One region of the Bacillus sp. PK6-16 genome, then DNA from elsewhere that is predicted to be linked to it. Evidence: a T-box and tRNA genes for the amino acid it is inferred to sense, from the RefSeq annotation. Region 1 holds a T-box; the other holds one or more tRNA genes.
The links. The T-box of region 1 lies ahead of argS (arginine--tRNA ligase). A T-box ahead of a tRNA ligase gene usually reads a tRNA of that ligase, here a tRNA-Arg.
Positions count from the first base shown of each region.

Region 2: it has a tRNA-Arg gene. The T-box ahead of argS (arginine--tRNA ligase) is inferred to sense a tRNA for this amino acid. The anticodon was not compared.

Region 1 is NZ_CP096511.1:3,210,037-3,213,457, reverse strand. It holds gene M1D66_RS16360 (BrxA/BrxB family bacilliredoxin) at 17-451, shown strand; gene M1D66_RS16355 (class I SAM-dependent methyltransferase) at 501-1,277, shown strand; T-box leader at 1,318-1,532, shown strand; gene argS (arginine--tRNA ligase) at 1,578-3,266, shown strand; gene M1D66_RS16345 (DUF2085 domain-containing protein) at 3,379-3,421, shown strand, end outside.
Region 2 is NZ_CP096511.1:976,935-980,355, reverse strand. It holds gene M1D66_RS05065 (PH domain-containing protein) at 258-872, shown strand; gene M1D66_RS05060 (hypothetical protein) at 957-1,157, opposite strand; partial or broken gene M1D66_RS05055 (DUF6572 domain-containing protein) at 1,310-1,402, shown strand; tRNA gene M1D66_RS05050 (tRNA-Arg) at 1,582-1,655, opposite strand; tRNA gene M1D66_RS05045 (tRNA-Gly) at 1,657-1,730, opposite strand; gene M1D66_RS05040 (metallophosphoesterase) at 1,839-2,342, opposite strand; gene M1D66_RS05035 (XTP/dITP diphosphatase) at 2,356-2,964, opposite strand; gene rph (ribonuclease PH) at 2,976-3,421, opposite strand, start outside.

The sequences.
Region 1 (3,421 bases):
AAGGAGAGATTACAAGATGTCAAATGCTTATGAAGAATACATGCGCCAAATGGTAATCCCAATGCGCCAAGAGTTAGTGCGTTCTGGGTTTGAAGAGTTAACTACAGAAGAAGCTGTAACAGAATTTATGGAAAATACATCAGGTACAACTTTAGTAGTTGTAAACTCTGTTTGTGGTTGTGCAGCTGGTTTAGCACGTCCATCAGCAGGTCAAGCGGTTGTTCGTGCTGAAAAACAACCTGATCATCTTGTAACTGTATTCGCAGGTCAAGATAAAGATGCTACTGCAAAAATGCGTGAATACTTCGGAGAAATTCCTCCATCTTCACCATCTATGGCATTATTAAAAGGAAAAGAAGTTGTTCACTTCATTCACCGTCATGAAATTGAAGGTGCAACTATGGACGAAATTATTACGAACTTAGAACAAGCTTTCGAAAAGAATTGCTAAAGAAGGGGGAGAGTAAATCTCCCTCTTTTCTTTATATAGAGGTGAAACAATGATCGTAACAACAGCAGGAAGAACGAACAAAGAAATGACAGATTATGCAAACGAGGTAGCGGCAGAATTAAATGCTTCTTTCGTTAAACGTAATGACATACCAGTACATAAGCTACATGAGCAGTATGAACAAGATGTGCTTGTCGTAGGGAAGAACCGATTAGCTATTTATCCAAAAGGTACGGAAGAATCGTTTTTCTTTCATCCAAACTCAGCGATGTTTCGTGTGAAAAGGTTAATGCGTGGAGAACACGATCCGTTTGTACAAGCTGCTAAATTAGAGAGCGGAATGACAGTGTTAGATTGTACGCTCGGGATGGCATCAGATAGTATTGTAGCTAGTTATGTTGTTGGGGAAAGCGGAAAAGTAACAGGACTTGAAGGCAATGAGTATATGGCTTATATTATGGAAAATGGTTTGAAAACATGGTCTTCATCTGTTTCTGAAATTGATGAAGCAATGCAAAGAATCCAAGTAAAGCAAACGGAGCATTTTTCATTTTTAGCGCAATGTGAAGACAATAGTTACGATGTCGTTTACCTTGATCCGATGTTTGAAGAAACTGTCATAGAATCCGATGGAATTAAAGGATTAAAACACTTCGCTTTGTATCATGATATTACTGACGAAACAATTGCGGAGGCAAAACGAGTGGCGAGAAAACGTGTCGTTTTAAAAGATCATTTTCGTAGTTCTAGATTTGAAAAACACAATTTTTATGTATACAAAAGAAAAAGTGCTAAGTTTCACTTTGGTGTAATTGACCCTTGCTAATTGTTTGAAAAGATGTATAATAAGCAATAATTAATTAAATATACTGTCTGTGATGAAGAGAGTAGTCTTTTTTAGAAGGAAAGCGAGCTAGGGATGGTGTGAGCCTAGTACGGAAGAAAAAGATGAAGCGCACTTCGGAGATGCTTCTTGAACGAATAGTAGAGAAAGCCGAGGCCCCCTGTCCTCGTTATAAACGGGAAAGTGGTTCGTAACGAACAACAAGGGTGGTACCACGGGTTAAAACTCGTCTCTTTTTTAGAGACGAGTTTTTTGTGTTTTAAAAAATAAGGAGGTTGTATCATGGATTATAAAATGCAGTTTGCGGAAAGTTTATCTAATATTTTCACGAATGAATTAACGCAAAAACAAATTTTAGATTTAATTGAAACACCGAAACAAGATGAATTTGGAGATGCAGCGTTCCCATGCTTTTCATTAGCGAAGCAATATAAAAAAGCACCAGCTCTTATCGCAAAGGAAGTTGCTGAGAAATTCAATGATCCGTTTTTTACGAAAGTAGAAGCCGTTGGTCCTTATGTAAATGTATTTTTCAATCGTGAAACTGTAAGTGATGCAGTATTAAAAACAGTTTTAGCGGAGAAAGAAGAGTTCGGTCAAAACCACTTTGGCTGTGAAAAAACAGTAGTAATTGATTATTCCTCTCCTAATATCGCGAAACCTTTTTCGATGGGGCATTTACGTTCTACAATGATAGGAAATTCGCTGAAACATATCGCTGAAAAATGTGGCTATGAAGTTGTAGGGATTAATTATATAGGAGATTGGGGAACACAGTTTGGAAAGTTAATTACGGCTTATAAAAAATGGGGAAATGAAGCAGTAGTTAAAGAAGATCCAATACGTGAGCTATTTAAGTTATATGTCCAATTCCATGAAGAGGTAAAAGACGACGAAGAACTAGAAGAAGAAGGACGTGCTTGGTTTAAGAAACTAGAAGAAGGTGATGAAGAAGCGGTAGAACTTTGGAATTGGTTTCGTCATGAGTCCCTTAAAGAATTTTCTCGCATTTATGAACTTCTCGGCGTAGAATTTACTAATTTTCAGGGAGAAGCATTTTATAATAATTTAATGGAAGATTTTATTGGGATTTTAGAAGAACATGAGTTGCTTGAACAATCAGAAGGTGCATTAGTCGTTAATTTAGAAGAAGAAGGAATGCCGCCTTGTTTAATTAGAAAATCAGATGGTGCGACGATTTATGCAACGCGTGACTTAACGGCAGCTTTATATCGTCAAAACACTTATGGGTTTGATAAAGCGCTATATGTTGTTGGTCCAGAACAAAGCTTACATTTCAATCAATTTTTCACCGTATTAAAAAAACTTGGCTATACTTGGGTTGATGGTATGGAACACGTACCGTTTGGCTTCATTTTAAAAGATGGTAAGAAAATGTCGACACGTAAAGGAAGAGTTATTTTACTTGAAGAAGTACTCGAAGAAGCAATCGAACTTGCAAAACAAAATATTGAAGAGAAAAATCCAAACTTAAAACAGAAAGAAGAAGTAGCAAAGCAAGTCGGTGTTGGTGCAGTCATCTTCCACGATTTAAAAAATGAGCGTATGCATAATATCGAATTCTCATTAGAAAATATGCTGAAATTTGAAGGAGAAACAGGACCTTACGTACAGTACACACATGCACGTGCTTGTTCTATTTTAAGAAAAGAAAGTGTAGAATTTGAAACATGTACATTTGCTTTAAAAGACGATCATAGCTGGAGTGTCGTAAAATTACTTAATAAATTCCCTCAAGTAATTGAAGCGGCTTTCAATAAAAATGAGCCATCGATTATTTCGAAATATATATTAGATGTAGCACAATCATTCAATAAATATTACGGTAATGTTCGTATATTAGAAGAGAGCAAAGAAAAAGACAGCAGACTCGCATTGGTTTATGCTGTGACGGTTGTATTAAAAGAAGGATTACGTTTACTTGGGGTGGGGGCACCTGAGGAGATGTAACATAGTAGTAAACTGACAAACTGGGTCTAGTATAAACCTGGTTTGTTTTTTTATTGGATATATATTTTTTTTGCAAAATCAATTAAAATCTTTTTAGAGAGGGTGATTCATATTGATTCGAACTTTTATTTTACAAATTCCTTGTCATAGAAGAT
Region 2 (3,421 bases), 2.2 Mb from region 1:
CACCTCACATAGCTTGAGGTGCTTTCACGGAATTTCTCTATAATCACTTGCAAAATTAACTTTTTTCTCTTGGTTATTTTTCGGAGAATCCAATCTTAAACTAATAGATTTACTAAATAATTTAGGATCAAAATAATTATTCATTACTTTTCTCAACTTACCTTCAGATATTTTCGTATTACAAGAAAACAAAGGATGAAAATCATGTTAATATATTTTTGTACAATTAAGAATTTAATTTACAAGGGGGATTATATATGTTTAAAAAAATGGCCGCAGATGTATTAGGACTAAGCGATGTAGGTTCTGTTATTACACCTAAAGACTATGATAAGGTCGATGCCGATGATTATGTAATGCATGAAGATGGGGAGAAAATTTACTTTCTAATTAAATCGAAATCAGATGAATATTGCTTCACAAACAAAGGGTTAATTCACTTAGACGGTACAAGCGCAACAAGTAAAAAACGTACACTACGCCGCTTTAGTTATAGTAAATATCAAATTAAAAACGTAGCACTTGAAACTGCAGGAACGATTGATTTAGATGTAGAAATTAAGCTTCAAATGGGCGATGAACATTACTCAATTGATGTTCATAAAAAACATATTGAAGAATTAAAAGATTTATATAAGGCTTTACTTAAAATCGAAGAAATTTCATACGACAACGATATTACATTACAATATGCACATAAAAGTTTAGATATGGCATCTAATGCCTTTAGCCGCATTTCAAACGCACAAGTAAATTTAGCAGAGCAATTTAAAGAGATGAACGAGATCGCCTTTAACTGGCTTGTTGATACGAAGAAACAATATAATGTGAAAGATTATGGTTTTGTATTTGAGAAGTTTATTAATAACTAAACAGAAAACCTTGTTATCAAAAGATAACAAGGTTTTTGTAGCGTACCAGGAGAAATTCGAGCTCCCGCTCCGCCCATTTCCGTACTATTTTATATATTTTGATCGCAGTCTTAATATATCTTCTCCTTCGCGAATGCCTGCCGATCCCTTCCTCACATTTTTTACGACAGTCCAATTCGGGTTAGTTTCATCACCGATGTTCTGTACTGTAAAATTGCCATCACCATATTTCCGGTGGCCTTCTGCCAATTTCTCCGTTAAATCATTCTCATTTGATCTCGCCATCTTTGCGCCATCTCCCTTTTTTATACGACCTTCTTAAACCATCTAACCAATCACAGGTCCAGTCAATTGGAGATTCTCATTTTCCGCTTCTATTAATTGTAACACACTGCCGGGGATAAGTTCCGATTACTGCTGCTCAACCGTACTAGAATGGTAAAGAATTTTATAATATTGCAAGTAAACAATTAAGAGAATCTGGATATGGATTTGAGTTCCATCATAAACCTATTAATTCTTTAAATTAAATAAGATGAATAGGGCGCATAAATGGCGCTCTTTTTATTTAAGAAAAAAGTACATATGCAACTGCTTAATATCAAAGGAAAACTCGCAGATATTAAGCATGAACTACACTTATAACCCAAACATCAAATTTTAGACAAACAAAAAACCTTGTTATCTTTTGATAACAAGGTTTTTTTAGCGTCCCAGGAGAGATTCGAACTCCCGACCGTACGCTTAGAAGGCGTATGCTCTATCCGGCTGAGCTACTGGGACATGGAGCGGGTGAAGAGAATCGAACTCTCGACCAGAGCTTGGAAGGCTCTTGTTTTACCACTAAACTACACCCGCATATGTTATTTTCTTTTCTTCGTTAGCGCCGTTGCCCTATCGACAATATTTATTATATGTATAACCACACATAAAGTCAACACCTTTTTTAAAAGAGGATAAATTTTCTTATCCTCTTTTAAAAACTGCCTGTTCAACTAGTTGTCCGTCTAACGTTTCAAAACGAACTTCCATTTGATTTTCATCCATTTCTAATAAAGCAAATGTCTTTTCTACACGCTGACGTGGTAATAAAATACTGCCTGGATTAATAAATAAAACGCCCTCGATTAATTCCGCACCTAATACGTGAGAATGCCCGAAGCATGCAACTTGCGCTCCCACTTCTTCAGCATGGTACGCTAGCGTTTGTAATGTCATTTTCACATTATGGCGATGTCCATGCACAACTAAGAAGCGAATTCCATCTACATCAGTTACAATTTCATCTTGAAAGTTAGCATAATCACAGTTTCCTTTTACAACATGGAAACCTTGCAGTTCTTCATGAGCAGATGTTAGCTCTGAATCACCGCAATGAATCATGATATCTACTTTCCCTTCACACTTCTCTTTCAACTGCTGTAATTCCTTCACAGAGCTATGACTATCGCTTACGATTAAAGCTTTCATCATTCTCTCTCCCTTATTCTCCTAAAAACCATTCCGGGATTTTTTCTTCTAACTTACGAAGAGCACGTCCGCGGTGACTAATAGCATTTTTTTCATCTGAACTTAATTCCGCCATTGCTTTTTTGTACTCTTCCACATAAAAGATCGGATCGTATCCAAAGCCATTTTCTCCGCGGCGTTGTTCTAAAATAAATCCTTCACATGTCCCGTTTACAATGACAGGCTTTTTATCACCTTCAGGGAAAGCTACTGCTAATGCACAGTAGAAGCGAGCTTTACGCTTATCAAACGGTATTTCATTTAATTCTTGTAAAACTTTATCAATATTCGCTTGATCATCTTTTGGCTCTCCAGCAAAACGAGCTGAATACACGCCTGGTTTCCCGTTTAACGCATCTACAATAAGACCTGAATCATCCGCAATTACAATTGCATTCAACTGTCTACTCAAACTATCCGCTTTTAAGATCGCATTTTCTTCAAATGTTTCACCAGTTTCTTCGACTTCTTCAATATGAGGAAAATCGTGTAATGATTTCACTTCTAAATCAAATCGCTCAAATAACTCAGCAAATTCACGTACTTTCCCCATATTTTTTGTCGCTACAACAACTTGTTTCATACTTTCCACCTCTACTCTATATGAGATACGATGTCACCTAACGCTTCTTTTTGCATATCAATCAGTTGGAAAATGCCTTGTTCTGCTGCATCAAGTAATTCATTTAACTGCGCTCTACTAAACGTCGCTTCTTCTCCAGTTCCTTGCACTTCAACGAACTGACCTTTTCCAGTCATAATTACATTCATATCAACGTCTGCTTTAGAATCTTCTGCATAGTTTAAATCTAAAACAACACCTTGCTCTTCAACAATTCCTACTGATGTTGCTGCTAAATAATCTTTTACTGGAATTTTAGATACTTTTTCTGCTTGTAATAATTTCTCGAAAGCTAATACCATCGCTACATATGCACCTGTAATAGAAGCTGTTCTCGTTCCACCATCTGCTTGGATGACATCACAGTCAATCCAAACTGTTCTCTCGCCAAGCGCTTCTAAATCAACTACCGCACGTA